2 regions of the Brevibacillus sp. FW301-21C12A genome follow, and region 2 is predicted to be linked to the other one. Evidence: riboswitches for the same ligand, from Rfam matches in the RefSeq annotation. Region 2 holds a riboswitch; the other holds the start of a gene.
The links. Region 2 has a riboswitch for S-adenosylmethionine ahead of AC3WQH_RS19170 (methionine ABC transporter ATP-binding protein). Riboswitches for the same ligand answer to the same signal wherever they lie in the genome.
Positions count from the first base shown of each region.

Region 1 (15,220 bases), on a different contig from region 2:
TTTTGTTCGTTTTGCGCCCGCAGGCGATGCAATTTTTTTGGCCCAGATAGGAAATGGTCAGTTCGCTGCCGAGCCATTCATTTAAAGGCAGACGGTCTTCGCCGATGTTCAAATAGTAGTCGACCGGCTTTTCTCTCCCGTGATAATCGTGGCTCAGACCGTGCAAAATACCGCGGAGTTCCACTTCATTCTCTCCTCTCCCATGTACAGTCCTTTCATTTTAACATATCGCCTGTGCGCACCGGGCGCTGTTTTCTTTTGGCAGCATGTTTTCCAGAGCGGAGGGTGAACCTAAACTATCTCAATCAAAAGGAGGGCGTCCGTCATGAGCCGCGTCGTGCTGTATGCTTTGTTGCTTGCCTGCCTGCTCGGCTACGGGATATCTCCTGTTACCGCCCGGGAACTGCTCCCCTCTTACGAACCGATTCACCGGATCGACACGAACAAAAAGGTAGTCGCCCTGACCTTTGACGACGGTCCGGATGCCACCTACACCCCGAAAATTTTGGAGGTGCTCCATAAAAACCGGGTGCCCGCCACCTTTTTCGTGCTCGGCTCCCAGGTGGACAAGCATCCAAAGGTGCTGCAATGGATTTACAAGGCCGGACACGAGATCGGCAATCACGGCTACCACCATTTTGACTTAAACAAGCTGACAGAGCACGAGGTGTACGAGGACATCAAGCAAGCAGAGCGCTCCATCCTGAGGACGACGGGCATTCTCGCCCAATACTACCGTCCCGCCGGGGGTGTCATGACCCACGACGTCATGAACGCCGTCCAGGCGAGCGGGTACGACATCATTCACTGGTCGGTCGATCCGCGAGACTGGTCGCTGGCGAGAACGGCGTCTGTCATTGCGAAAACCGTGAAAAGCAACGTGTCGTCCGGCGACATCATTTTGTTTCACGATGGCGGCCTGAACCAGAAGCAAACCGTGGCCGCCCTGCAGGAGCTAATCAGTGACCTGCGCTCGCAAGGCTACCGCTTTGTCACCGTATCGCAACTGCTCGATGAGGCCAAGTAATAGGCACCAACGCCTCGCTCTTTCGCGAAGCAACTGGTGCCTTGCCTTTTAGGCCAGAACTTTTCCGAGGAAAGAACGCAGCCGCTCGTGGCTGGTGTTGTCAAAAAGTTCCTCGGGGCTTCCTTCTGCCATAATCACGCCCTGATCCATGAAAATGATGCGGTCGCCGACTTCCCGCGCAAATCCCATCTCGTGCGTGACCACGACCATCGTCATCCCTTCCTTGGCCAAGTTTTTGATGACGGTCAGCACCTCACCCACCAGCTCCGGGTCGAGGGCGGAGGTCGGCTCGTCGAACAGCATGACTTTCGGGTTCATCGCCAGCGCGCGGGCAATCGCCACCCGCTGCATCTGGCCCCCGGACAACCGCTCCGGGTACACGTCGGCCTTGTCTTCCAGCCCGACCTTTTTCAGAAGCGCCAGACCCTGCTTGCGCGCTTCTTCTTGCGCGAGCTTTTTGACCTTGATCGGCGCCAGCATGACGTTTTCCAGAACCGTTTTATGCGGAAACAGGTTGAAGCGCTGGAACACCATCCCGACTTCTTCCCTGACCTTGTTGATATCTGTCTTGGGGTCTGACAAGTCATGCCCGTTAATGACGATCCTCCCGCCCGTCATTTGCTCCAGTTGGTTCAGACAGCGCAAAAAAGTACTTTTGCCCGAGCCCGACGGCCCGATGACACACACGACTTCCTTTTCCGCCACCTGTGTCGTAATTCCTTTTAACACCTGAAACTCTCCGTAGCTTTTCGTCAAATCGGTCACTTGAATAATCATGGTCATCCCCCTAATTGCGGTAAATGCGTTTGCTTTAATCTATGTAACTATATTATTGTACCGCAATAGTTTGAAAATTGCACAAATAGTCTCTCGCCCAGTTTTTGCACTCCCTGTTTTTCCAAGCCCGGCCCGATGCGTAACTCTTCCCCTCGCGGCTCATGCTAAGGGGGAGGTGGTTTTCATGCAACGAAAAAAATGGGTGGCGCTCCTGATCGTGCTGGTCGTCTTTGTCGCGGGAATAACGGTAGAAGGCTTGGCCGGAAGCTACAAGGAGCTGGCCGACACCCCCGGATTCTCCTGGGAGGAAAACGTCGTGTACGGGTCAGGCAGCAACAAAATTGTGCAGTTGTTCGTAAACGGCGTCATTTCCGGGGAGCCGAACGCTTCCGGGATGCCTTCGATGGCAGAACTGCTCGCCGAGCAACTGCGGCGGGTCGAGGAAGACGACATGGTCAAGGCGCTCGTGCTCCGGATCGACAGCCCTGGCGGCGAGGTCGTCGCTACGGATGAGTTGCATACCCGGCTGATGCGGCTCAAGCAGTTGCGCGACATCCCGATCGTCGTCAGCATGGGCTCGACCGCTGCGTCGGGTGGCTACTACCTGGCAACGGCTGGCGATGCGATTTTTGCCAATCCGAATACATTGACCGGGAGTCTCGGCGTCATTTTTCAACTGTTTAATTACAACGAGGCCGCAGCCAAGCTGGGCGTCAAACAGTACGCGATCAAAAGCGGGCGCTACAAAGACATCGGCAGCCCGGCGCGCCCTTTGACCGATCCCGAGCGGCAAATTTTCCAGTCGCTGGTCAACGAGAGCTACCGAAAATTCGTCGATGTAATCGTCAAAGGCCGCAATCTCTCCCGCCAGCGCGTCTTAGAAATTGCCGATGGCCGCGTCTACTCCGGCGAGCAAGCCAAGCTGCTCGGACTGATCGACGAATTTGGCGATCTGGAAGAAGCGACCCGGCATGCACTCTCGCTCTCTGGCGAGCAGGAAGCGATGGTCGTGCGCTACAATGACCAGCTCTCCATCAGCAAGCTGTTGTTCAGCCTGAAGCAGCACTGGTCCAACCCTGATCCGCTCGGGCTTGCGCAGCTCGTGCAGCGCCAAAGCTCGCCGCGGCTCCTGTACCAATTCATCCCGTCGTTTTAAAAAGGAGTGAGAGGAATGAGCGACCTCATGGCAAGGCAAGAGCCGGACGGCTGGCAGGAGCCGCCTCGCGAGCACCACTTCGCAGGCTTTTGGATACGCGTAGCGGCCTCCCTGCTGGACTCCCTGTTTCTGGTCGGCGTCAGCCTGCTCGTGTTCAATCCGCTGCGGCGCGCCATGGGCGTATCCGGCGACTTTTTTTCGTTGATCGATCTGATGGAGGCGCTGTTCGGACTGTTGTACATGATCCTTCTGACCTGGTGGACGGGACAGACGTTGGGCAAGCTGATTACCGGAATCCGGGTCATTAGTGCCAGACAGTCCCGGGGCAACCTGTCGGGCGGCCAGGTCATCCTGCGCGAAGTGATTGGCAAGTTTTTGTCCACGCTGCCTTTTGGGCTCGGCTATTTGTGGGTGGCATGGAATCCGCAAAAGCAAGGCTGGCATGACTTGCTCGCGAAAACATACGTCGTCTACGACCGCAAAACGTGAAACCTCCGATCGTCTATTCGGAGGTTTTTCCTTTTTTCGTAACAGATTTGCTTCCTTTGACTCTGTTTTTGGCCCGTCTTTGCACTGATACTGGTAACAACCAAGGCAATTCCACTTCGAGGAGGTAGACATATGCACAAGAAAAAAGCAATCAGCATCCTCGCCTTAGGTCTTTCACTGGCTCTGCTCGGCCAGTTGTCACCCGTTTTTGGTGTGTCCGCCGCTCCTGTCGCAGCCGCAGAGCAAGCAGTCAAATCGGTGTCCACGTACGGCATCCAGCTCGGAATGAGCGCCGCTCAGGTCGAGCAAAAGCTGGGCAAGCCCGCACGCAAAGACCCGAGCCACACCGGAGTAGAATGGTGGATCTACAACAAAGATTTGAACAACTACATACAGGTGGGCATCCAAAACAGCAAAGTCGTCACGCTGTTTACGAACGGAGCGAAGATCAATATCGGGGGAATCACGATCGGTTCCACCACCAAAGCGTTGCAGGAGGCATGGGGAGCGCCACAGAACACTCTGGCTATTACTCCATCGCTGCGCATCCAGGACAATACGCTCAAACATCCGACTTATCTTCAAAACAATCAGGTCATCACCTTTTCCATCGATCAACTGGGCGGCAACAAAGTCGCAGGTGTCCGCATCTCCACGCCAGAGCACTTCGCCACGATCGCCATGGGCCTGATGTACCCGATTGTCTATACACAGTTGCCGGCGCAGCCGAAGCTGACAGACGCCCAGATCAAGCAAGCCGCCATCGCTTATGAGAAAGAAAATTTCGACTTGCTGAACGTCGCTCGGCTGCGCGCCAAATTGCCTGTCCTGACCTGGGACGAGCAGGTCGCGGCTGTCGCCAGGGCGCACAGCAACGACATGGCGCAGCACAACTACTTCAGCCACACCTCGCCGACGACGGGAAGCCCGTTTGACCGCCTGAAAAAAGCAGGCATCCGCTACAGCTACGCGGGCGAAAACATCGCCTACGGCCAACTGGACGGCATTGAAGTCCACATGGGCTGGATGAACTCCTCCGGCCATCGGCAAAATCTTTTGAATCAAAACTTCAAACAGTTGGGCGTCGGTGTCGTCATCAAAGACGGCCGCCCGTTCTACACGCAAAACTTCGTCTCGAAGTAAGCGCTCGGAAAAAAAGACACGCCAGCACAATCGCTTGGCGTGTCTTTTGTTGCTCTAACGAAGACTTCTTGCCTCATCCACGGACAGAGTCGAAGTTACTGCTGCGCAGCCGCATTCGTAGCAGGAGTTGGCGGCGGAACCTGCCCCTCTTCGGAAAAAAACGGGATGATGACCAGACTGAGAACGAAAAACAAAATCCAGACGATCCCCCGCTTGAATATGCACGGAGTCAGCATCGGGTCAACCCCTTCCAAAAAAACAATTCTTCTATAGTAATACGCTTCCCTCCCCTGCGCCCGTTTATGCTTTTTTACGAAGAAAACTTACAGTTCAGCAAAAATGGTTGGGAAACCCCGGCAGCACAAAAAGCCATCCTCCACACATGCAGAGAATGGCTTCGTTTTTGGCATCCATCAGCCTTGTTTTTGCAATGGCAGCGGATAGCCCTCTGCCTGGGACTTGCTGTTTCGGGCAAACAGGCAGGCGGCGGCGAAGACCACGAGAAGCGCCCCCATCAGCCAAAACATCGTCCACGGCTCCCACAGCTCCATGAGCACGCCGTTGACGTTTGGCGCGAGAATGCTCGCGATCCCGAAGTTGATGCCCGCAATAATTCCCGCAGTCGGCACCATGGCGGCAGGCAAAATATCGGCCGAATAGGCCAGACCGAGCGAGTAAAACGATCCGACTGCCGCCCCGGCAAGCGCGAGCAGCAGCATCATCAGCCAGACGTTTTCCCCGGCCAGCGGGAACAGGAAAAAGGCAATCCCCCCGACAAGCGCACAGGCGAGCATCACTTGCCTGCGCCCGATCCGGTCGCTCAGCGTCCCGAGCGGCATTTGCAAAATAATGCTGCCGACTACAAACGACGGCAAAATCAGGGAAACCCACTCCAGCGACAAGCCTGTGCGCAACGCGTAGACCGGAAAGCTGCCGTTCAAAGACGTCTCCATGAACCCGTATAAAAAGGAAGGAATCAGCGACAGCCAGCCGATGCGCAGCACGGTGGCGTATTTGTTTTGTTTCTTTTCCGTTTGCTTGAGCTGTTCGGGATATTCGTTTTTAATCCGCGACAAAAGCACAAAAGCTACGGCGTACAAAAAAAGCAAGACGCCAAACGGCACCCACAGCCCGAGCGGCAACAAATTCAAGCCAAGCGGCCCGATGCTGAAGCCGACGCCATACGCCAGCCCGTACAGGGACAGGTCGCGTCCCCGCGTTTGCGGCGCGGCGATTTTCGTCACCCACATCTGGCTGGAGTAGTGCAGGCTGGAATCGCCAATCCCCATCAGCATGCGCAACACAAACCAGACAGCCAGGTGGCTGAACAGCGGGATGAGGGCAGTCGCAATCGTGAGCAGCAGCATTCCCCACAAAATCGTGGAACGGTAGCCGATCCGCCTCAGCGGAATTTCCAGCAAAGGCGAGACGAGCACCATCCCCACGTACAGAGCGGCGGCGTTCAGCCCGTTCATGACCGACGACACGCCCTGCTTTTCCAACAGCACAGCCAAAAGCGGAATGCTCAAGCCTTGGCTCAAGCCCGAGATGGCTACCACCAGGATCAACACCCAGAAGGTGTATCTCGACGAAGACATGGTGTTGAAGCTCCTTTCCCCTAAATCCTCTGTAAACCTCTATCCATTCACTTTAACAGAAAGACTCCCTTGTTGAAGCTGGTACATTTTTTGATACAGTCCATCCTGTGCCATCAGCTCGTCATGCGTTCCCCGCTCCACGATTTCCCCGCGGGACAATACGAGAATCTGGTCCGCGTGCTGGATCGTCGACAGCCGATGGGCAATGATAAACGTCGTCCGCCCGCGCGACAGGACGTGCAGCGCTTCCTGGATCGCCAGCTCGGTTTCGCTGTCGATGCTCGCCGTCGCTTCGTCGAGAATCAAAATCGCCGGATCGGCCACAAGCGCCCGGGCAAACGAAATGAGCTGCCGCTGTCCCGCAGACAACGTCATGCCGCGCTCGACAACCGGCTCGTCGTACCCTTGCGGCAGGCGCGTAATAAATTCGTCGGCCCGCACTGCCTTGGCGGCCTGCACGACTTTTTCATCGGAAATCGCGTCGTTGTACATGCGAATGTTGAAGCCGATGCTGCCCGTAAACAAAAACGGGTCTTGCAGCACCAGCCCGATATGACTGCGCAGCGATTGCGTGTCGATCTTGCGCATGTTCTTGCCGTCGATCAGGATGCGCCCTTTTGTCACCGGATAAAAGCCGAGCAAGAGGTTCATCAGCGAGCTTTTCCCTGATCCGGTATGGCCGACGAGCGCGATCGTCTGGCCCGGCTTCGCGGTGAACGAAACGTTTTTCAGCACGTACTCATCTTCGTTGTAAGCAAACGACACCTGGTCGAACACCACTTCCCCGCGCGGCCGCGCGATTGGCGTCCCCGCTGTTTGCGATTCGGCCGCCGTGTCCAAAATATCGAAGACGCGTGTGGCCGAGATCGTCGCCTGCTGCATTTGCGACAGGCGGTTCATAATCATGTTGATCGGCTCGAAAAAGCGACCCATGTAGTCTACGAAGGCAAACAGCGCCCCGAACGAAATGACGCTGTGAAACGACGCGGAGCCGTAGTACCAGATAATCAAGGTCAGGGCGATTTTCCAGATCAGGTCGACAGCGGGCCGCAGCAGGAGCGACTCCAGGTTGATTTCCTTCATCCGCACCTTGAAGTAGCTTTCGTTCACCTGCGCAAACTCTTTTTGCACGCCTTCCTCGCGGCGAAACGCCTGGACAATCGCCATGTTTTGAATCATCTCGTTGATCGTCGCGTTCATGTCGCCGAGCTTCGCCCGAATCACCGCGTAGTAGCGGGAGCTGTACTTTTGATAGACGTAGACCAAGAGCGCGAGCAGCGGCACAGTCAGACAGCAGAACAGGGCCAGTTGCGGCTGGAGCACGAACAGCGCGATCAAGATTCCGAGCAAATAAATGCCGTTTTGCACAAACGTGGCAAGCACGCTCACGTACAGCTCGCGAATCGCCTCGGTGTCGTTGCTCACGCGGGAGACGAGCGAGCCAACCGGCGTCTTGTCAAAAAAGGAGACCGGGAGCTTCTGCAAATGCACGAACAGCTTCATCCGCATCTGTTGAATGATGCGCTGGGCGATCGTTTGCAGCCACAAAATCTGAATGTAGTTGAAGCACGCCGACAGCAAAATCAGCGCTCCGTACCCTAACGACAGCCAGATGATCGGCTGCACGTCGTTTTGGTACATCGCCAAAACTTCTTCGCCCGTCAGCCGGATTCCTGTCGGAGCCGCACTCGTCCCCGCCGCATCGCCCGCCGTCACCGCAAAGCGCTCCCGGCCATTTTCCGGCTCGATGGGCGTGAACTGCTTCTCGCCGTTTTGCTCGATTTTTCCCTCGATCAAGTAATACGTCGTGCCTTCCGCAACTACGGTCGCTTCGCTCGCCTGGATGCTGCCGGGTGTCAAGCCCGCATCGGCCAGCGCATCCTCCCGTATATAGTAGCGATCGTTTATCGCAACCACCAGGTCCTCGGGCACCTGCGGCTTTTGTTCAAACTCGTACCAGGGCTTCTGGATGGCGAGGATGTGATTGTCGATCATCGCCTTGGCCAGAAATGGTCCCGCCAGCTCCGCACTCGTCCCGAGCAGAAGCAGGATCAGCGCTCCCCCTATTTGCTTTTGAAACGGCCGCGCAAATGCGGCCAGCCGCTTCCATACGTGTTCTTTCCCCACGAAACGCTCTCCCTCCCTCTTCACGGCTTAGCCGGCAACATCCCGCTCCATTTGCTGTCTGCGATACTGCTCCGCATACCAGCCGTTTTGCTGCATCAGCTCATCATGTGTTCCCCGCTCGACAATCCGGCCTTCGTCCAGCACGAGAATCAGCTCGGCGTGTTGCACGGCAGACAGGCGGTGAGCGGTAATAATCGTCGTTTTGGCGGCGCGCTCCTCGCGCAAATGACGCAAAATCGCCTCTTCCGTCCGGGCGTCGACCGCCGACAACGAATCGTCGAGAATGAGGATGCCTGCATCGAGCAGCAAAGCCCTGGCAATCGAAATCCGCTGCTTTTGCCCGCCGGAGAGGGTCACGCCCTTTTCGCCCACCATCGTTTGCAGGCCATCGCGGAACTGGGCCAGATCATTGCCCATTTCCGCCAGCTTGAGCGCGTGCAGTACCTCCGCCTCTGTCGCTTGCGGCCGGCCAAACGCTACATTTTCCGCAATCGTCCGCGAGAACAGCAAATGCTCCTGCGGCACATAGGCGATTTTTTCCCGCAGCGCTGCAAATGACAGTTTTTCAATCGGCACTCCGCCGACAAACAGCGACTGCTCCTTCAACTCGTATTGATGCAACAGGGCGCGGCACAGCGTCGACTTCCCGCTCCCCGTCCGCCCGACAATGCCCAGCGTCTCGCCTGCCCCGAGCGAAAAGGTGATGTCAGTGAGCGCAGGCTTTTCACTGCCCGGGTAGGCAAAAGAAAACTGGCGAGCTTCTACCGTATTCGGCGTCTCGGCCGTCACCGGGTGGGCGACTTCCTTCACATCCGGCTGTTCCACCAAAAGCTCGGAGAGGCGCTTGTGGGACGCTCCGCCGCGCTGCAGCACGTTGACCAGCCAGCCAAAGGCGAACATCGGCCAGATCAAAAGCCCGAGGTACAGGTTAAAAGCGACCAGATCGCCCAAAGAAATCGCGCTCGTAAAGACGAGGTATGTTCCATAGCCAAGCCCGATCAGGAAGCTGAAGCCGATAATGATCGCAATCGTCGGCTCGAACAGCGCGTCGATCCGCGATACGCTCACGTTGCGCTCCAGCGTTTTTTCACTGACCCGGCGATAGGCTTCAATGTCTTCCTTTTCCTGCACAAACGCACGCAGCACACGCACGCCGGAAACCGATTGCTGCACGTGGTCGTTCATCTCGCCAAACGCTTCCTGGGCGAGATAAAAGCGCTCGTGCAGCAGTCTGCCGTAGTAGGCGGTCGACCAGGCCAAAAAAGGCATCGGGATCAGCGCCGCCAACGTCAGCTTCCAATCGATGACCGTCACCATGACCCCGAGCGTCAACAGCGTCATGAACAGCGAATCGACCAGCGTGAGCACGCCTGTACTCGCCGTTTGCTCGATCGCCGGAATGTCGTTGGTCGCGACAGCCATCAGATCGCCGCTGCGCTTGCGATGGTAAAACGACGGCGTCATCCGCGTCAGGTGCGCAAACAGACGCTCGCGCAAAGTCCGCTCCAAAATCAGCGCACCGCCGTTGAGCAAGTGTCGCCAGGCAAAACGCATCGCGTACAGCCCGACACCAAGCGAGAGCAGGATCGCAACCGTCCTGGTCAAATCCTGCGTCGTCAAAGAGCTGTTGCGCATCGCATCGACCGTCTCTCCGATCAGACGAGGCGGCCAAAGCATCAGGACGTCGATGAGAAATAAAAACAAGATACCGATTGTGTACCGTTTCCAGTACGCGCGAAAAAACCACGATAGCTCCTTGAGTGTATGCAAGCAGATCCCCCTCCCATGATGTAGCCTTGTATGGAACTCAATTGCAGCCAGCGCTTTTCTCCTGGGCAACTGCACCTTTCCAGCGAATGGACAAACCCGGCTGCGCCAAACCAAACCATGGGCGAAACCGTAATTGTACTAATATATAAAAAAGGCGCGCGCATCACGCACCCCTTCTTGCTTCCTTCATCGTAATTTACTGAATTTTCTTTGTCAATCCAACTTTTTCAGCTACGTCTTGCCAGCCATTCTTCCTTCAACATGCTGTACACGGCATGGTCGACAAAATGGTCGTACAGAAACTCGTTGCGGCGCAGGATTCCTTCCAGTTGAAAGCCCAGCCGCTCCGGGATCGCTCTGCTCCTGTAATTTTCCGTCGCCGCCTGAATCGTGACCTTTTCCAGCCCCCACGAGCCGAAAATAAGCTGGTCCATGTACGCCGCCACTGCCCCGGTCATCAGTCCCTTGCCCTGGAACTGGGCGCCGAGCCAATAGCCGATCGCCGTTTTCTTGTTGATCCAGTCAATATTGTGCACGCCCAGCGTTCCGGCCAGCCGTCCGTTGTGCCAGATTCCGTAGTGAATGCCCTGATTGTCGTTATGCTGCTGGATCGTTCGCTGGATAAAATGGCTCGTATCCTCGACACGCTTCGTAAAATTCAGCCAAGGCAGCCATTCCTTCAGGTAGGGTCTGTTGGTGTCCGTGAGCCAGAACATTTCGGCGGCATCGGACAGCTCAAGCTGTTTGAGAAACGTCTCCTCATTAATCGGTATCCTTCTCATGCAAAAGCCCTCCTTATATTATGTAGATGCAGCGACTAAAGACTGGCAAACGACTGCTTACGCTCGATTATGCGACCGGAGCCATTGTTTGGCAAGCGGCAGGGACGCTTCTTGCGCAAAAAGCGCCCGCCAGCGAACTGGCAGACGCTCATGAGCGTGATTATTGTTTGCTTTTCGCAATCTCTTCCGGTTTGAAAATGCCCGTCTCGGTGACAATCGCCGTAATGTATTGGGCAGGCGTCACATCGAACGCCGGATTGTACACTTTGATGTCGTCAGGTGCTACCTGTTTGCCCAGGCCGTGCGTGATCTCCTCGGCCGGACGCTCCTCAATCGGAATGTCCGCGCCTGTCGGTGTTGCCAGGTCGACTGAGGACAGGGGAGCTGCCACGTAAAAAGGAATGCCGTGCGCCTTTGCCAAAACCGCTACCCCGTAGGTGCCGATCTTGTTGGCGACATCGCCGTTGGCCGCCACGCGGTCCGTTCCGACGACGACCGCCTGCACTTTGCCCTGCGACATCACCATCGCCGCCATGTTGTCGCAGATCAGCGTGACGTCGATGCCCGCCTGCTGCAATTCATACGCGGTCAGGCGAGCGCCTTGCAAGACGGGACGCGTCTCGTCTGCATATACTTTCAGATTCCAGCCGCGTTCCTTGGCCAAATAAAAGGGAGCCGTAGCCGTTCCGTACGCTGCCGTCGCCAGCGCCCCCGGATTACAGTGCGTGAGAACGCCCATGCCGTCTTGCAGCAGCGTGAGCAGATGCTCTCCGATCGTCCGGCACACCTCGGCGTCTTCCTTTTGAATCGCCAGCGCTTCGTCAAGCACAGCGGCTTTCAGCTCTGCGATTGGCAGGGCAGCGTCTTTTTTCACGCGCGCCTTGATCCGGTCGAGCGCCCAGAACAGGTTGACAGCGGTAGGGCGGGATGTGCCCAGGTAGTCTGCCTGGCGGTTCAACTCCTGCCAAAACGCTTCGTACGTCTGTGCCTCGCTGCCGCGAATCCCCAGGTACAATCCATATGCTGCGGCCATGCCGATTGCCGGCGCGCCGCGCACTTCCAGGCGGCGAATGGAGCCCCATACTTCTTCTGCGGTCGTCAGCCGCAAGTAAATCGTCTCTACTGGCAAACGCGTCTGGTCAAGCAAGACGAGCGCGTCGTCTTCCCACTTGACTGGCGTTGTTTGTGTACTGGTTGTCATACTGTCGTTGCCTCCTGATAGTAGCGTGCGGTTACCTGGCGGACGATGTCCGTGATGTCTGTCGATTCGTCGACGTTGCTGCGGCCGAGAATCAGCGCTTCTCCGATCGCCAGCGCCAGTCGCTCGGCTTCTGCCCGTTTTTCATCGTCTGCGATGGTGTTCAGATCAGCCACTCCCGCAAGCCCGATCACGCGGCGCAAAATTTTGCAGCCGGCATAGCCCGCCGTGTCCTGAATCAGTCGCTTCACGTAGCTTTGCCACAAGCCTTCGACGTGAGCGCTGCGCTCTTTTGCCTGTTTGTGCCAGAGCTGAACGAACTGGGAAACGAATTCGTTCCAGACATCTTCCACCGTTTCCAGTAAGTATTCGCGATACGAGTCGCGTTCTCCTGGGTCTTCTTGCAATCCGTGTTGACCTGCGTAGTTGAGCAGCAGGTTGGCGATGACCGCGCCGATGTCAAAGCCGATTGGCCCGTAGTAGGCAAATTCCGGGTCGATCGCTTTCAGGCTCGTCTCGGTGATGAAAATGCTGCCCGTGTGCAAGTCGCCGTGCAGCAGCGCTTCTGCGCGCGTGAGGAAGTCGTATTTCAGCTTGGCGATCTCCAGCTTGAGCGGCTTGTTGTTCCAGATCGCTTCCACTTCCCGGCGAATCAGCGGGTTGAAGTCGTTGGTCGGCGCATTTTCGTACGGATCGGTAAAGACGAGATCTTCTGTGATTTTGCACAATTCCGGATTTATGAATGTTCCGACGAGCGCTTTTTTGTCGTACGGATGCGCGCCCAAATCCGATGTGTAGAACAAGGTGTGCGCGAGAAAACGGCCGATCTGCTTCGGAAAAAGCGGATAGCGCTTGCCCTCAATCAAGCCTTTGCGCATGATGATGTGGTCGCCTACGTTTTCCATCACCGTCAGGGCCAGCTCCTGATCGAAGTGGTACACTTCCGGCACCAGGTCCGGTACGTATTTGTGCTGGATGCGAAGCGCTTCGCTCTCGATCCGGGCGCGGTCGATGGTCAGCGGCCACGACTCGCCCACGACTCTCGCAAACGGCAGCGCCTGCTTCACGATCACTTTTTTTCCGGTAGCCGACTCCTGAATATCGAACACCAGATTCAGGTTCCCGTCCCCGATTTCTCGGCTGGTCAACTCGGCCCCCTCTGTAAACAGACCCGGCAAGCCTTTTACGTACTCTACTGCTTCCTGTTCAGTCAATGCGCGGTATGCCATGATTGATTACTCCCCTCGTTAAGTAGTTTCTCTCTATCTGTAGCGGACTGGTCATATCCCCCAGCCTTGCGGTCAAACGGTGTCATGCGGCCATCGGCGTTCGTGCTGTGACATACAAAAAGACCTCTTTTCCGAAGAAAAGAGGTCGCTGTCGTCACGTACAAATAACGTGTCATGTCCCCCTTATCTTCCAGACCACTTTTGTTTCTGCAGGAATTAGCACCGTGCACGTCGCTTTTTGCTTCAATCGCTGCTCGCGTTGAAATCGCGTCGTGTCGGTTGCCGGGTATCATCGGGCCAGTCCCTCCACCTTCTCTGGATAAGGTATCCAAACGTATGCGGTTTTGATTTAGTTTGAATCATACAACCTGCGGTTCCACGATGTCAACACTCTTTTTTTGCAAAAACGGCTCGCCTTCTACCAGCTATTCTGCGTCCCCGAGGCGGCGGGGCGCTCCCAGTTCCACCAGTCGATTTTGCCGACAAACGCGGCGGTAATCGACTTTTCCTCCTTGAGCCTGAGCAGCTCCTTCGTCGGCCCGGTCAGGACGGCGCCGTAGATGCGCACGCCTTTTTCCTGCAAATAGCGATAGCGCTCCTCGAGTTGCGGATTGCCGCCCGAAAGCAGCGCGTAGCCCATATCGCGCGCCAAGCTTTTTTGCTCGGTCAAATACTTCATCTCGCCCATGAAGGCGGCCATTCGCCGCTCGCCTTCTCCGTTCACCTGAATCGGCGCGGTTCCGTAATCCAGCTCCCGCTCGGCAAAGCCCCAGACCTCCCCCGGGCCGAGTAGCAGATTGCCGGCTTCCCCGTCAACTTGTTTCACCTCCACGCCAGTGTCGACGGCAAACCAGACCGTCTCCTGGTTGTAGCTGCTGACATGGCGGGAAACCAGCTCGACATACTGCTCATACGTCAGGAAGCTGTCAAACGAGATCGCCAGTTGGGAAACCGTTCCTTCCGGCAGCTTTTCCAGCGTCGTCCAGGCAGGCGTGCGCAAAAAGGACGTGTCTTCTTCCGGTTCTCCGGCCGATAGCGGATAGCGGAAAAACAGCTTTTGCTCCCTGACGCCCCCTGTCCACTCCGGTCTGGCGCTCACGTTCCACAGCACATTCGTGCTCCGAAAGCGGCCAGCGCTTTTGGCCTCGTTGCCAACCTGCTCTCGCAGCTCCATGTCGATGCTGCCGTACAACAGCCCCACCTGCGAGCCGCTGCTGCCCACGCTCACGCCAGGCTGGGTAAAATTGACCATGTCCCGTGCCACCCGGAACAAATCGTCATGCATCAGCGTCCCCACCCAGCCGTTTACGAACAGCAAGAGCACACCCGCGAGGCAAGGAATCGCGAAGGCATAGAAGGAGGTCGTCAGCCTGTTTTTCCACTTTCCCCGGCGGACGATCGCCCGTTGTCTTGCTTCCGAAAGCCCTGGCGCAGCCTCCTGCTTGCCGTCTGTCCCTTGTTCTTCCCCGAGCAATAGCCGTTCCAGCCGCTTCCCGTACTCTTCGTCGTCTGCCAGTTCCTCGCCCAGCCGTTTCGCTTCCTCTCCCGTCAAATCCCCTCTCAGGTAAGCAAGCAGTTTTTGCTCGCGGTCATCCCCGTTTTGGTTCGTCATAGCCCTTCCTCCTTCCACAGTTGCCGCATCTTTTGCCGTCCCCGAAACAGGGAGCGCTTGACATCCGCCAGTTCGATTCCCAGCACCTCCGCCATTTCCGCGTAGGAAAACTGCATCGCCGACAGCAAAATCACCTGTCGCTGCTTTTCCGGCAGCCGCTCCAAACAGGCGGATGCAGCCTCCCACAACTCCTGGTTCACGAGCTGGTCAGCGGGATCGACGGCGGAAGCATCCAGTCGTTCCGGCACGCTCCCGACGTAATCGACTGGCCGCCGCTTCTGTTTGCGATGCCAGTCCACGAAGGCGTGGTAG
Region 1 covers NZ_JBYTBG010000024.1:19,370-34,589, forward strand. Annotated here, with positions in the region: gene AC3WQH_RS15390 (DUF2797 domain-containing protein) at 1-184, opposite strand, end outside; gene AC3WQH_RS15395 (polysaccharide deacetylase family protein) at 326-1,027, shown strand; gene AC3WQH_RS15400 (amino acid ABC transporter ATP-binding protein) at 1,076-1,804, opposite strand; gene sppA (signal peptide peptidase SppA) at 1,989-2,960, shown strand; gene AC3WQH_RS15410 (RDD family protein) at 2,976-3,449, shown strand; gene AC3WQH_RS15415 (CAP domain-containing protein) at 3,582-4,592, shown strand; gene AC3WQH_RS15420 (hypothetical protein) at 4,688-4,828, opposite strand; gene AC3WQH_RS15425 (MFS transporter) at 5,006-6,190, opposite strand; gene AC3WQH_RS15430 (ABC transporter ATP-binding protein) at 6,230-8,317, opposite strand; gene AC3WQH_RS15435 (ABC transporter ATP-binding protein) at 8,345-10,087, opposite strand; gene AC3WQH_RS15440 (GNAT family N-acetyltransferase) at 10,315-10,869, opposite strand; gene mtnA (S-methyl-5-thioribose-1-phosphate isomerase) at 11,030-12,070, opposite strand; gene mtnK (S-methyl-5-thioribose kinase) at 12,067-13,296, opposite strand; SAM riboswitch class I at 13,477-13,622, opposite strand; gene AC3WQH_RS15455 (anti-sigma factor) at 13,715-14,908, opposite strand; gene AC3WQH_RS15460 (sigma-70 family RNA polymerase sigma factor) at 14,905-15,220, opposite strand, start outside.
Region 1: it holds a riboswitch for S-adenosylmethionine, as region 2 does, so the genes downstream of both, mtnK (S-methyl-5-thioribose kinase) here and AC3WQH_RS19170 (methionine ABC transporter ATP-binding protein) in region 2, are expected to answer to the same signal.

Region 2 (15,220 bases):
GCGGGGGAAATCGCGCCGGTATGGACAGAAGATACAAACATGGAAGAAAACTTTTGGGAGCGGGTCAGTACGGTCACGGATGAGAGAGTAGCGGCGATTGCGTATCAGTTTTCTATTATTGACCGAAGATGAATGTGTCGAATTGTCAAGACTGGATGAAACGAACGCCTCGCGTTGTGTTACAATAAGAATGGCATGCTTGGTTCGGGTTCCCAAAATCATGCACGATGATGTTAGGAGGAAAGAGTTTGAGCGACGTTAAGATTTTCGCGATGGGCGGCCTCGGCGAGATCGGAAAAAATATGTATTGCGTCGAGTATGAGGACGAAATTATCATCATTGACTGCGGGGTGAAGTTCCCCGAGAATGAAATGTTCGGTATTGATCTGGTCATCCCCGATATTTCCTATTTGGTGGACAACCAGCACAAGATTAAAGCACTTTTGTTAACGCACGGACATGAGGATCACATCGGAGCGATTCCTTATATTTTCAAGCAAATTAACGTGCCGATCTACGGTGGTCGTCTGACCCTGGGCTTGGTCAAGGCGAAGCTGGAAGAGCATCGCATGCAAAATGACGTGAAGATGATTCCGATCTCAGAAGATACGGAAATCCCCTTCAACCGCCTGAAAGCGTCCTTTTTCCGCACGAATCACAGCATTCCGGATTCGTTCGGGGTTGTGATTCATACGCCGGAAGGGATGGTCATTCATACAGGTGACTTCAAATTCGATATGACGCCAGTCGGACAGACGACCGAGTACGGCAAGATTGCGAAAATCGGGGCGAGCGGCGACGTTTTGGCGCTGCTCTCTGACAGTACGAACAGCGAGCGCTACGGCTTCACCATGTCGGAGCGCACCGTTGGCGAAGGGATTCTCGACGTGGTGCGCAAAGCGCGCGGGCGGATCATCCTGGCGACATTCGCGTCCAACGTGCATCGCCTGCAGCAAGTAGTAGACGCTGCCGAGCAGTGCAATCGCAAAGTAGCGGTGATTGGCCGCAGCATGGAAAAAGTGTTCCTGATCGGACAAGAACTGGGCTACATCCAGATGCCGGAGGGCATGCTGATTGATATCAAGCACATTGACAACTACGCCGACAATCAGGTGCTGATTATTTGCACCGGAAGCCAAGGCGAGCCGATGGCGGCATTGACCCGAATCGCTTCCGGATCGCACCGGACCGTGTCGATCTACCCGGAGGATACCGTCATTATCTCGGCTTCCCCGATTCCAGGCAACACGATCAATGTCAGCAGGACGATTGACAAGCTGTACCGCGCGGGCGCGAACGTCGTGCTCAGCCACGTGTTTGACATTCACGCGTCCGGTCACGGCAGCAGCGAGGAGTTGAAGCTCATGCTCAACTTCATTCGTCCCAAGTACTTTATCCCGATTCACGGGGAGTACCGGATGTTGAAGACGCACGCGAAGCTGGCGCAGCAGGTAGGAATTGAGGAGAGCAACATTTTCCTCATGGACAACGGCGAGGTGCTGAACTGCAACCGCGAAAAGGCATGGCTCAGCAAAGTTCACGCCGGCATCGTCCTGATCGACGGCAGCGGCATCGGCGACGTGGGCAACATCGTCCTGCGCGACCGCAAGCATTTGGCAGAGGATGGCCTGATGGTCGTGGTCGTCAGCCTCGATATGAAAAACTTCAAGATTCTCACCGGACCTGACATTGTCAGCCGCGGCTTTGTGTACGTGCGCGGTTCGGAATCGCTCATCCAGGAAGCGACGCTGTTGGTTCGCCAGCGCCTCCAGGAAGCGTTGGACAAGAAGATCAAGGAATGGTCGGAGTTGAAGTCCCAGATCAACGAAGTCATCAAGCCTTTTATTTACGAAAAGACGGGCCGCAATCCGATGATTCTCACCATTTTGATGGAAGTGTAGGACTGGAGCACTTCTTCGTTCTCCCGGGGACGCGATCGGGTTATAATAATACGTAAATGGATACGTGATACAAAGGAGAGGTTGCCCCATGATGTCTTATGAAGCATATATGAGCCAAGTAATTCAACCGATGCGCGACGAACTGACGCGCAACGGATTTGTAGAGCTGCGCACAGCAGAAGAGGTTGAGCAGACGCTGCCAAACGCAAAAGGTCTGACGCTGGTAGTCGTAAACTCGGTTTGCGGCTGCGCGGCAGGGCTGGCTCGTCCGGCAGTGGTTCATTCCTTGAACCATTCCACCAAGCCAGACAACATTTACACTGTATTTGCAGGACAAGACAAGGAAGCGACAGCGAAAGCCCGCGAGTACTTTGAAGGCTACGCGCCATCTTCCCCGTCTTTTGCGATCATGAAGGACGGCAAAATCATGACGATGATCGAGCGTCATCAGATTGAGAACAACGACCTGCAAACGATCTCCAACCTGTTGACTACCGCTTACGACACGTACAAATAAGCTAGCATGGCCATGACAAGACGCTCGCGAACGGGCGTCTTGTTTCACATCCCGATGAACCTGAAAGGAGCTGCCCGCAGCATGCAGACCCGATCGTTTGGACGAGATCCGCATCAAGTCTCTTTGCTCGGCTTCGGCGCCCAGCGAATTGTGGACGAGCACGATTGCACCGAGGAGCAGGCAATCGCCATCATTCGGCGCGCCGTAGAAGCAGGAGTCAATTACTTTGATACAGCCCCTACATACAGCGCTGGACAGTCGGAGACACGGGTAGGACTGGGGCTTGCAGGCTTGCGCGACCGCGTGTGGATCGCGACGAAGACGGGAGGACGCACGCGCGACCTGGCCCTGAAAGATTTGGAGGGCAGCTTGAAGCGGCTGCAGACCGATTACGTCGACGAGTGGCGGATGCACAACATCATGCAGCCGCACGATCTGGAGGCGATTTTTGCAAAAGGAGGCGCGCTGGAAGCGATGCTGGAAGCGCGAGAGCAAGGCTTGATCCGCAAAATCAGCATCAGCGGGCACACAGACCCGCGCCTGCTGGCAGAAGCGATTCGCCGCTTTCCTTTTGACAGCGCCCTCGTCGCTTTGTCTGCTCTCGATCATTTCATCTACAGCTTTGCGCACGATTTCGTTCCGCAAGCGGTGGAAAAAGGCGTCGCGGTCATCGGCATGAAAGTGATGGGGCTGGGCAAGCTGGCTCCGTGGACAGAGCAAGCGCTGCGCTATACGTGGAGTCTCCCCGTTTCGACGGCGATCCTCGGCGTGAGCAGAATGGACGAGCTGGAAGCGGACTTGGCCGCGGCCAACGCCTTCGTGCCGATGACGGACATCGAACGCGTGGAGCTGTTTCAACAGATCATGCCGCTGGTGCGCCCGGACGTGCTGCGCTGGAAGGCGCGCGAATGGATGGCTGGCGAATGGTATCAGTTGCCGGAGCTGTCTTTTTGACAAAAGCGAAAGTCTCTTCTGATTTTCTGGAAGGGGCTTTCTTTTTGTTTTTTAGAGCGTGGCTGGAAACAAGCTGGTGGTCATAACCGGAGCTACGCGAGGATTGGGCAGGTCGATGGCAGAGCGATTTCACGAAGCAGGCTGGAGCGTGGCAGGCTGTGGCCGTTCGGCCGTGGCGCTCGATCCGGGCGGCAGTATTGACACCTCCATGCTGCGTTCCTGCTCGCCGCAGGAAGTGGCAATGACCCCGGCCAGCGAGGTGCCGATGGCCATTCCCAGGTTGTTCGCGACATATACGATGTTGAACAGCTCTCGGCGCTGCTCTTTCCAGCGAAAGCCGATGAACGCCTGAATCGCCGGGAACGACAGGTTGAAGGTAAAGCCAAGCCCGGTCATCAGCGCGATGTAAACAAGCCAGCTATTCGTGAGCGGAATCGACAACTGGATGAGTCCTTGAACCAGCAAGGCCCCGACAATCAGCCGTTTGGCGCCCAGGCGGTGAAAAAGCGTCCCGCCGACGAACTGCCCCACAATTCCTGCCAGCGATTAAACCATCAGCACAAAGCCTGCCTCGGTCATGGAGCGTTGCAAAATCGTATGTACGTACAAAGTGGTAAGCGGCAACATGAAAGCGCTGCCGGAAGAGTTGATGAAGCTCGCAACCAGGAAGAACAGGGCTACTCGTGGATACCGCTGCAAAAAGGAAGTGGGAGAAATCACGGCCGGTCACCCCTTTGGGATTGTGTTGCTTGTAGTATAACGAATATTTTAAACATTGCAAACATAAAAATATAAAAAGTGAAAAGCACCCAAATAAAGGCTGCTCCACATCCTATAGATTCGAGTATACTAAACAAGTGGTGAGATGAGTTCATGTGATACAGAGAATAAAAGGTGGAGTAGTTCTTTATGCGAATGTGGAAACGGGTGTTGCTCCTGATGTTTGTCGCGATTGCCGCGACAGCAGGTTATTACGGATACTCTTTTTATCAGTTTGCTCACAATATTCAAGAGCCGAATGTCATTCGGCCAGCCCCGCCGGATGGCGGTGCCGCGACGAAAGCGGCGGAGATTCCGGAATGGGATGGCGAAGAGCGGGTGAACATCCTGTTGATGGGTGTGGACCGCAGGGGAATGAAAAATAACGGGCTCCCCCGTTCGGACTCGATGATGCTCGTCAGTATCGACCCGGCCTCCAAGCGCTACGACGTATTTTCCATTTTGCGCGACACGTACGTAGACATTCCGGGGAACGGCAGCTCGCGCATCAACTCGGCGATCGTGGAGGGCGGACCGGAACTGGCGATGAAGACCGTCAGCCAGTTTACAGGGCTTCCGGTGGACCGCTACGTCATCACCGACTTTGAAGGCTTCAAGGCTTTGATTGACTCTGTCGGTGGTGTCGAGATTGATGTGGAAAAAAATATGTACTATCACGACCCGACCGATAAAGGCATCTACGACATCAATTTGAAAAAGGGACTGCAGCAACTGGATGGCAACAAGGCTCTGCAATACGTTCGTTTTCGCCATGACGCCACATCGGACTACACGCGCACAGAGCGTCAGCGCAAGCTGCTGACGGCTGTGGTGAGCCAGATGAAGAGCGGCACGACCTTGATTCAATTGCCGTCCATCCTGAAAGAAGTGACGCCGTATATCCAGACGAATATCAGTTCCATGGATATGCTGAGGCTGTCTGCGCTTGGGCTGAAATTAAACACCGCGGAGCCAGGCAACTACCAATTGCCGCCAATGGGGATGTTCCGCGAATCCCATCGGGCAGGCGCGGTGCTCATTCCGGATGTCGACCAGATCCAGTCTTTTATCAAGGAAAAGCTGGAACCGCCAGCAGAAGAAGCGGTTTCGCAAACGAATAGCACGACCGATAGCAACGAAAACAGCACGCCAAATTGAGCGTGCTGTTTTTTTGTGTTTTCGGGCAGACTAACCATGATTTGCTATGTATGGGGGTGAGGGGAATGGACCAGGAGATTGCGCGTAAATGGTTTTCCCATACAGGGGACTTGCGAACGGAACATATCGACGAGCCGGACGGCCGCATGCGGCTGTATTTTTTGACCAGCATGGCGGATGCCAAGTCGTTTACAGCGAGCTCATCCCGAAGCTGAGAGAAATTTGTCTGGCTGAGGCAAGCATAGGGGAAGTGGAGCGGCAGCTCGGGGGAGCCGGGAGCAATCGGGTCTATCACACCCAGGAGGCGATTCAGCGCCTGCTCGAAGGCTATCGCCCAAGGAAGCGTTTCTCATCAAGCTCGTGCACGGGAAATTCCGGATTGGCAGCTACGACACGTCCGTCCCGGCGCAAATTTTCGGGAAGACCGACAAGAACCGCGGCAATCCCAAGGATATGGTGCACCTTGCTTTTGACACGATTTCCAGCAACGCCCGAATCAAGCTGGAGCAAGTATCGCCGCCGGTGTTCGATATTCGCATACGCTTGAAGGCGAGAATCCTTGAGAAAGCGACGTTTCATTTTCACGTCAATGCCACCATCATTCGCAACGGAGTAATGGATTAAAAAAGTTTTTCCTGTGATTGCTATTGACGGGATATTTTCAAAAAGGATATAATCCGGTTTGTATCATGAAAATATGAAAAACGAACATAATATACGTGGAAATCTTTCTTATCAAGAGAGGCGGAGGGACAGGCCCGATGAAGCCCGGCAACCGGTTCATTTTTTGAAATGGACGTCGCGGTGCCAATTCCTACAAGATTGGTTGGATCTTGATAGATGAGAAGGGTGGATGCGAACGTATACATGCGTTGCAGCCCCTTTTTCGTTTATGAAAAAGGGGTTTTTACGTTTTTCACAAGGATTTTGCTGGGAGGTGGATGCGTTGATTCAATTGAAAAATTTGCATAAAAGCTATCAAGTGCAGGGCAAGACGATTCCGGCGTTGCTCGGGATTGATCTTTCTATAGATAAAGGGGAAATTTACGGGATTATCGGCCATTCCGGGGCGGGGAAAAGTACCTTGATCCGCTGCATCAACCTGCTGGAGCGCCCTACGTCGGGACAAGTCATCGTCGATGGGGTCGACCTGACCAAGCTCGACGACGTCAAGCTGCAGGAAAAGCGCCGCGAGATCGGGATGATTTTCCAGCACTTCAACCTGCTGTCCTCGTCCACCGTCGGGGAAAATGTCGCGTTTCCGCTCAAGCTGGCCAAGCGTCCGAAGGCGGAGATTCAGAAAAAAGTGGACGATCTGCTCAAGCTGGTAGGGCTGGAAGCGCACCGGGACAAATACCCGTCCCAGTTGTCCGGCGGCCAGAAGCAGCGCGTCGGCATCGCGCGGGCGCTGGCAAACGATCCGAAAGTGCTGCTGTGTGACGAAGCGACCTCGGCGCTCGATCCGCAGACGACCAACTCGATTTTGGCGCTGCTTTTGGACATCAACCGCAAGCTGGGATTGACCATCGTGCTGATTACGCACGAGATGCACGTCATCCGCTCCATTTGCGACCGCGTAGGCGTGATCGACGGCGGAAAAATCGTCGAGTCGGGTGAGGTGCTGGACGTGTTCCTCAAGCCGCAGCATCCGACTACGCAGGAATTTGTCGAGCAGGTGGCAGATTCCACCGAGCTGCGCGAAGCTGTCGCGCACGAAAAAGCAGCGGGGAACCGCACGATTGCGCGCGTCACCTTCCTGGGAGAAAAGACGTACCAGCCGATTTTGTTCCAGACGATGCAGGAGACAGGCACAGTATTCAGCATTTTGCAGGGAACGATTTCCCGCATGAAGGATACGCCGTACGGCCAACTGGTCGTCGAACTGGAAGGCGATGTCCGTCAAAACGAAAAAACCATCGAGACGTTGCGTCAGCGTGGCTTGGAAGTAGAGGTGATATAGATGGACTGGACAATGGAAAATGTGGATTGGTCGGAGATCGCTGAGGGTACACTAGACACACTGACGATGCTGGGTTTCTCCACGTTGTTTACGATCCTGATCGGCTTGCCGCTGGGAATCATTTTATTCCTTACTTCACGTGGACAGTTGCTGCAAAACAAGGCGTTTTACTCGGTTGCTTCATTCATCGTCAACGTATTGCGTTCCGTGCCGTTCATCATTCTGATGATCTTGCTGATTCCGGTCACGAAACTGATCGTCGGCACTTCGCTCGGCGTACTCGGAGCGATTCCGCCGCTCGTGATCGGGGCCGCCCCGTTTTTTGCGCGGCTGGTGGAAACCTCTCTGCGCGAGGTAGATCGCGGAGTCATTGAGGCCGCCCAGTCGATGGGGGCGTCCAATTGGCAAATCATCTGGAACGTCCTGCTGCCAGAGTCTCGTCCGGGACTGGTGGCCGGAATTACGATTACGACCGTTGCGCTCGTGTCCTACACGGCCATGTCCGGGGTAATCGGCGGCGGCGGTCTGGGCGACTTGGCTATCCGTTACGGTTATCAGCGCTTCCAGACCGATGTCATGATTGTCACTGTCGTCATTTTGCTCGTGTTGGTGCAGATCTTACAGTCGCTGGGTGATCGCCTGGTATTGCGTTTCAGCCGCAAGTAAGGTCTTTCCCATAGAAGTTTGCAAGTACAAAGATCAAAAAAAGTAGGGGGAAATCATTTATGAAAAAGCTAGTCGTATCTGTACTTTCTACCGTATTGGCATTTTCTTTGGCAGCGTGCGGAGGCAAAACGGAGACTGCTCCAGCTCCAGCCGAAGGCGGCGCACAAGGCGGACAACAAGAAGTGACATTGAAAGTAGGCGCTTCTCCGGTTCCACACGCAGCAATCCTGAAGCACATCGCACCAAAACTGAAAGAACAAGGCGTAAACCTGGAAGTACAAGAGTTCACCGACTACGTACAACCAAACGTACAGCTCAACGAAAAACAACTCGACGCAAACTTCTTCCAGCACAAGCCTTACCTGGAAGACTTCAATAAAGGACAAAACATGGATCTGCAACCTGTAGTTGCGGTTCACATCGAGCCATTTGGCGCTTACAGCAAAAAAGTGAAATCGGTTGACGAACTGGCGGAAGGCGCAACTATCGCGCTGCCAAACGACCCGACCAATAGCGGCCGCGCCCTCGCTCTCCTGGAGAAAAACGGCGTCATCAAGCTCAAAGAAGGCGCTGGCATCAGCGGAACTGTGAAAGACATTGTGGAAAACAAGAAAAACCTGAAGTTCAAAGAGGTTGAAGCAGCGATGCTGCCGCGCGTTCTGGAAGAAGTGGACCTGGCGCTGATTAACACCAACTACGCGCTCGAAGCGAAGCTCGTGCCAACCAAAGACGCTCTGTTCATCGAAGACAAGGAATCTCCATATGCGAACTTCCTGGTAGCTCGTCCTGACAACAAAGACTCCGAAGCCATCCAAAAGCTGGCGAAGGAACTGAACTCCCCTGAAGTGAAAAAATTCATTGAAGACGAATACAAAGGTTCCATCATCCCGGCATTCTAAGGAAAAGTAATTGATGGATCAACAAATAAACCCAATTGGCCCTTTAAGGCTGTTGGGTTTATTTCTGTTTACAAAAGAATGAATATTCATAAAATTTAATTAAATATCACCGAACCCCATTTTCAAGAAATCTGTCGTCGAGTATATTGTGGTGGCGATAGAAAAAATTTGATAAGGGGGAAAATTCTGATGAAGGGAACATTCAAAATGTTTGTCGGCCTGACATTGGTGGTCGGAAGTCTTTTGGCAGGCTGTGGAGGCAGTCCGACTTCGACTGCACCTGCTGCTGCTCCTGCGGGTGAGGCTTCGTCTGGCGCGCCTGCCAGCACAAAGCCGCAAGTGTTTCGGGCCAATCTGACCAGCGAGCCATCGACGGCAGACCCTGGGCTCGCCAAGGACACTACCTCAGGGGCGATCGTCCGTGCCACTTTTGACGGCTTGACCAGGCTGGACAAAGACGCGAAGCCGATGAACTCGGTTGCGTCTGATGTGAAAATATCCGACGACAAACGGGTGTACACGTTCACGATTCGCGACTCCAAGTGGAGCAACGGCGATCCGGTGACGGCGCACGACTTTGAATTTGCCTGGAAACGCGTCCTCGATCCAAAGCTGGGAGCCGAGTATGCGTATCAGCTCTACTACATCAAAAATGCGGAAAAAGTACACACAGGCAAGGCGCAAGCAGACGAGCTGGGGGTAAAAGCTCTGGATGACAAGACGCTGGAAGTAACATTGGAAAACCCGACACCGTTCTTCCTGGAACTGACGGCATTTTACACGTATTATCCTGTAGACAAAAAGGTCGTAGAGGCCAATCCGAACTGGGCGAATGAAGCAGCAACACACGTGAGCAACGGGCCATTCAAGATGACGGGCTGGGAGCACAAGAGCAAGATCGTTTTGGAGAAGAACGAAAACTATTGGGACAAAGACGCTGTCAAGCTGGACCGGATCGAGTTTGCCATGATTGAGGATGATAACACAGCGCTGTCCATGTTTGAAAACGGCGAGCTGGACTGGGCGGGTCAACCGCTTGGCGGCCTGCCAACCGATGCGATTCCGTCCCTGAAAGAAGCAGGCAAACTCGTCGTTCATCCAAAGGCGACGATGTATTGGTACAAAATCAATACCACCAAAGGAGTGCTGCAAAACGTAAAAATTCGCAAAGCACTCGCTTATGCGGTTGATCGCCAAAGCATCGTGGACAACATCACACAGGTCGGCCAGGTGCCTACGATGGGGATGCTGCCGCAATCCATGATTATCAAGCCGGAGGGCTACTTCCGCGACAACGACGTGGAGACAGCGAAAAAGCTGCTGGCGGAAGGCATGCAGGAGTTGGGGCTGAGTCAGTTTCCGACCATCACCATGTCGTACAACCCGACAGACCGCCACAAAAAAATCGCCGAAGCCATGCAGGACCAGTGGAAGCGCAACCTTGGCATCGACGTGAAGCTGGCGATCAAGGAATTTAAGGTGCATTTGCAAGATTTGCATGAACTGAATTACGAGATTGGCCGTTTGGGCTGGAATGCCGATTTTAACGATCCGATCAACTACCTGGAGATGTTCCGCGATGCGAAGACCGGAAACAACGACACAGGCTGGGAGAACGCGCGCTACAAGGAGCTGCTGCAACAGTCGGCCATGGAGAGCGATCCGGAGAAGCGCAAGCAGCTTTTTGCGGAAGCCGAGCAAATTTTCATGGATGCCATGCCTGTAATCCCGCTGTTTACGGACGTGGATGTCTGGGTGCAGAGTGATAAGGTAAAAGGCGTGCAAGTGGACGGACTGGGCTTTATTGATCTGAAGTGGGCGGAAATGGTCGAGTAACAGGCAAAAACCCCAGAGGCGAAGTGCCGAGGCAGCTCGCTGCTGGGGTTTTCCTTCCTTTTTGCCCGGAATTAATAGCCAAAATCCAACGTTTTTCCGGTTTCTGCATATGTTTTGATGTTGGAGAGAATCATCGGCCAATGGTTGCTCGCGTTGGCGAAGGAAGGGTGATCTTCGGTCCACTGGTCGTTAATCAGCGTCAGCCGCGTGCATCCGCCAACAGGCTCCAATTGGAAAGTTACGCGCGATTGAAGCTCGGCGTGGTTGGCGTGGTACGAAGGGCCGGGATGTTCCAGGAAGCTGAAGGTTTGCTGCGGCTCAAACGCCAAAACCTTGCCGTACACATGGACAGTTTCGTCGCCATCATTTCCGGGACCGACATAAGCGAGATCGTCCCCTACCTGAAAAGTAGAGCGGATGACAGAGCCAAAAAACGTATGCTTGACTCCTTCTTCCGAGGTAAGAACGTGCCAGACGTGCTCCGGGGTGGCCCCGATGTAAAAATCGAAACGCAGTTCCATAGCAGTGCCTCCTGTTTCCATTCATTTTCAAATTGTAATCGTTTGCTGTTGCTACTACTCTTAGTATAGGCAGATAATGGAGGGGCGTATTGTAAAAATGCGACAGGAGGCGGCGCTATGGAAAAAAAGCAGGACATGCTGCCAAAAGGTGTGCTGCATGCCATGCTTGGCGGAAAAAAGTTTTCGCTGCAAAGGTATGAACCAGGCGGCGACGTCGGTTACTTCGTCCAGCATTACTGGGTGGTCAGGTGGGATTTGCGCGGGCAAGCTCCTTACTCCCAAACCGTTTTGGCCCACCCCAATGTGAATCTGGTGTTTGAAGAGGGCGCCACAGGCATATTCGGTGTCGCTTTGTCCACGTCCTCGCATTTGCTGGCTGGCCAAGGCCATGTGTTCGGAGTGAAGTTCAAACCAGGCGGCTTTTATCCATTTTGGCAAAAGCCGGTTTCACAGTTGTACGGCACGGTTACTACGTTGGAAGAAGTGTTTCAGGTGGAGACAGCCCCGCTGGAAGCCGAGATGCTTGCCATGCCGGAAGACGCCCAGATGGTTCGCCGCATCGAAGCGTTTTTGGGCGAGCGTCTGCCGGAGCGCGATCCGAATGTAAAGAGAGTAAGCGAGCTGGTCGGCTTGATTCAGGCAGATCGGACGGTGCTGAAGGTAGAGGATGCGAGCCGACTGTCCGGAATGAGCATCCGGACGATGCAGCGCTTGTTTGACCGCTATGTTGGCGTCAGTCCGAAATCGGTAATCCAGCGCTACCGACTGCACGAAGCGGCGCAGATGATCGACCAGGGAGCCGTCAGCGACTGGCTGGACTTGTCCATCGCGCTCGGCTACTACGACCACTCGCATTTTATCCGCGACTTCCGGGCGATTGTCGGTGTATCGCCGCAAGAATACCGGCAGACCCAAACTTTATAATTGTAAACAAAGTCCCCTGTGACGTCGCTTTTTCGCGATGGGAGGGGGCTTTTTGTTTTGCCTCGGTGAGCGGCGATACTCCTAAGATTTGCATAGTTTTTCTTGTGCGAGGCATACTTCATGTAATGAAGAATGTGAATTTATTTCCCTTAATATAATTTGATCTTTGGATAAAACATAATTAAACTTGCTTAAAATGTCTTCAATATTACTAAAAATGCAGTATATTTGTTGAAGTAGCTTTCCATGGAGTGTTACACATACAAAGGGGGTCAACACTAATGAAAAAAAGCGTATTTGCAGCGATGAGTTCCATCCTGGTTCTGAGTGCGGCGCTGGCTGGCTGTGGCGGCGGCGAGAAAGCAGGAGAGCAAGGAAATTCTGCTGGAAGTGAACAAACTAGCGGTCCAAAAGTTCTGCGCATGAACATGAAGAGTGAGCCGCCGACGGCTGACCCTGGCTTGGCTGAAGATTCCACATCCGGTGCTGTTTTGCGTGCGACTTTTGATGGTTTGACTCGTATCGGTGAAGATGGCAAACCGCATGAATCCGTAGCGGAAAAAATCGACGTTTCTGAAGATGGACTTACTTATACATTCCACCTGCGCGACAGCAAATGGAGCAACGGTGACCCGGTAACAGCGAAAGACTTTGAATACGCGTGGAAGCGAGCGCTCGATCCGAAGCTCGGCTCCACTTATGCTTACCAATTGTACTACCTGAAAAACGCTGAGGAGTACAACACCGGAAAAGCGAAAGCAGAAGATGTGGGCGTGAAAGCAACCGATGACAAAACATTGGTTGTTACGTTGAAAAACCCGACTCCGTTCTTCCTGGAGCTGACTGCTTTCTACACCTACTACCCGGTGAACCAAAAAGTGGTCGAATCCACACAAAACTGGGCGGGTGACGCCAAAACGCACGTAGGTAACGGTCCGTTCAAGATCGAGACTTGGGAGCATAAGAGCAAGCTCATTCTCGCGAAAAACGAAAACTACTGGGATAAAGATGCTGTAAAACTGGACAAGATCGACTTCTCCATGGTAGAGGATGAAAACACCGAGCTATCCATGTTTGACAACGGCGACCTCGATTGGGCAGGTGCTCCTACAAGCGCACTCCCAACAGATGCAATCCCGGCACTGAAAGAGTCCGGCAAAATGCAAACCCGTGCGATTGCGGGTACGTACCTGTACAAATTCAACACGGAGAAACCGCCGTTCAACAACGCGAAAATCCGTAAAGCGTTCGCTTATGCGATTGACCGCAAAACGATCATCGACAACGTAACGCAAGCGAACCAGGAGCCGGCAATGGGTCTGGTACCTCCAACAATGGCTGTGGCAACTAGCCCGTACTTCAAGGACGGCGACGTGGAAACAGCGAAAAAACTGCTGGAGGAAGGGATGAAGGAAGAAGGCATCACCAAGCTGCCAACTCTGACTCTTTCCTATAATACGTCCGAAGGTCACAAGAAAATCGCGGAAGCTATCCAAGACCAATGGAAAAAAGCGCTCGGCGTAGAAGTGAAGCTGGAAAACAAAGAGTGGAAAGTATTCCTGGACGACCTGCACCAAGGCAAGTTCCAGATCGCTCGCTCTAGCTGGACTGGCGACTACAACGATCCGTACACCTTCCTGGATCTGTTCAAACTGAAAAAAGGCAGCAACAACGATACCAACTGGGAAAATCCCAAGTATCAAGAGCTGCTGAACCAATCCGCGGTGGAAAAAGACCCGGAAAAACGCAAACAAATCCTGGCGCAAGCGGAAGCGCTGCTCATGGACGAAATGCCAGCCGCGCCAATTTACTACTACACGCATTCCTATGTGAAGAGCGACAAAGTACAAGGCGTTGTGCTCGACGGTCTCGGCTTCGTAGACTGGAAATGGGCAGACATTAAATAAGAAAGCCAAGCGAACGATAAGAAGAAGGGCGAATAGCCCTTCTTTTTTTTGCGAAAAATAAAGCGCAAAGGATGGGAGATTCTTCATCTATCAACAAAATGGGGAGGAGAGCTGTTCGCAACTATAAATATTTGTAAAATTCAAACGAGGCGTGGGACAAGCCTCTCACTGACGCTGTCTCATGGTAATCTTGTGTGCAGCAAAGAAAAAGGTGGGAGGTCCATGGAGAAAACCGCGATAAATCAACATTTTCAAGCTGTCTATACTAACGAGAATCATTTTCCATCGAGTTTTATCAATAAATTATTTTTTATAAATCATTAATCATCTTTATAAATAAATAAAAATTTATTAAATCATTCTAAAACATATTTAAAAATAATATAAAAGCATGTATATTGAAAAAAGATTTAGAAAAGGGGGATTACTTGTATGAAAAAGAATGTTTTCGTAGCAATGAGTTCTATCCTCGTTCTTGGTGCGGCACTCGCAGGATGCGGCGGCGGCAACCAAGCAGCGCCAGCAGATAACAACGCAGCAGGCAATAAAACAGAAACCACTGCACCAGCAGCGGGACCAAAAGTACTGAAATTGAACCTGCACTCCGAGCCGCCAACAGCAGACCCAGGTATCGCGGAAGACACTACTTCCAGCACAATCATCACTGCTACCTTCGAAGGTCTGACTCGCGTAGGCAAAGACAACAAAGTGCATGAAGCAGCAGCAGAAAGCTATACCGTATCTGAAGACGGTAAAAAATATACATTCAAAATTCGCGATGCAAAATGGAGCAACGGCGATCCTGTAACAGCGAAAGACTTCGAATTCGCCTGGAAACGCGCGCTCGATCCGAAAACAGCTTCCAACTACGCTTACCAACTGTACTATGTGAAGGGTGCGGAAGCATTCAACAAAGGTACTGGTAAAGTAGAAGACGTTGGCGTAAAAGCGCTCGACGACAAAACACTGGAAGTGGAACTGACAAACCCAACTCCGTTCTTCCTGGAGCTGGTAGCGTTCAAAACATACTTCCCGGTTCACCAAAAAACAGTTGAAGCCAACGACAAATGGGCTACTGACGCGAAAACAATCGTGGGTAACGGTCCATTCAAAATGGAAACATGGGAACACAAGAGCAAACTGGTTGTCGTGAAAAACGAGAACTACTGGGATAAAGACAACGTAAAACTGGACAAAATCGAGTTCTCCATGGTAGAG
Region 2 covers NZ_JBYTBG010000036.1:1,121-16,340, reverse strand. Annotated here, with positions in the region: gene AC3WQH_RS19215 (hypothetical protein) at 1-132, shown strand, start outside; gene rnjA (ribonuclease J1) at 231-1,901, shown strand; gene AC3WQH_RS19205 (BrxA/BrxB family bacilliredoxin) at 1,990-2,418, shown strand; gene AC3WQH_RS19200 (aldo/keto reductase) at 2,500-3,372, shown strand; gene AC3WQH_RS19195 (MFS transporter) at 3,502-3,906, opposite strand; gene AC3WQH_RS19190 (hypothetical protein) at 3,919-4,092, opposite strand; gene AC3WQH_RS19185 (LCP family protein) at 4,282-5,289, shown strand; gene AC3WQH_RS19180 (hypothetical protein) at 5,355-5,504, shown strand; gene AC3WQH_RS19175 (hypothetical protein) at 5,650-5,913, shown strand; SAM riboswitch class I at 6,019-6,136, shown strand; gene AC3WQH_RS19170 (methionine ABC transporter ATP-binding protein) at 6,236-7,249, shown strand; gene AC3WQH_RS19165 (methionine ABC transporter permease) at 7,250-7,915, shown strand; gene AC3WQH_RS19160 (MetQ/NlpA family ABC transporter substrate-binding protein) at 7,975-8,814, shown strand; gene AC3WQH_RS19155 (peptide ABC transporter substrate-binding protein) at 9,004-10,650, shown strand; gene AC3WQH_RS19150 (SRPBCC family protein) at 10,722-11,171, opposite strand; gene AC3WQH_RS19145 (helix-turn-helix domain-containing protein) at 11,289-12,095, shown strand; gene AC3WQH_RS19140 (peptide ABC transporter substrate-binding protein) at 12,377-14,002, shown strand; gene AC3WQH_RS19135 (peptide ABC transporter substrate-binding protein) at 14,435-15,220, shown strand, end outside.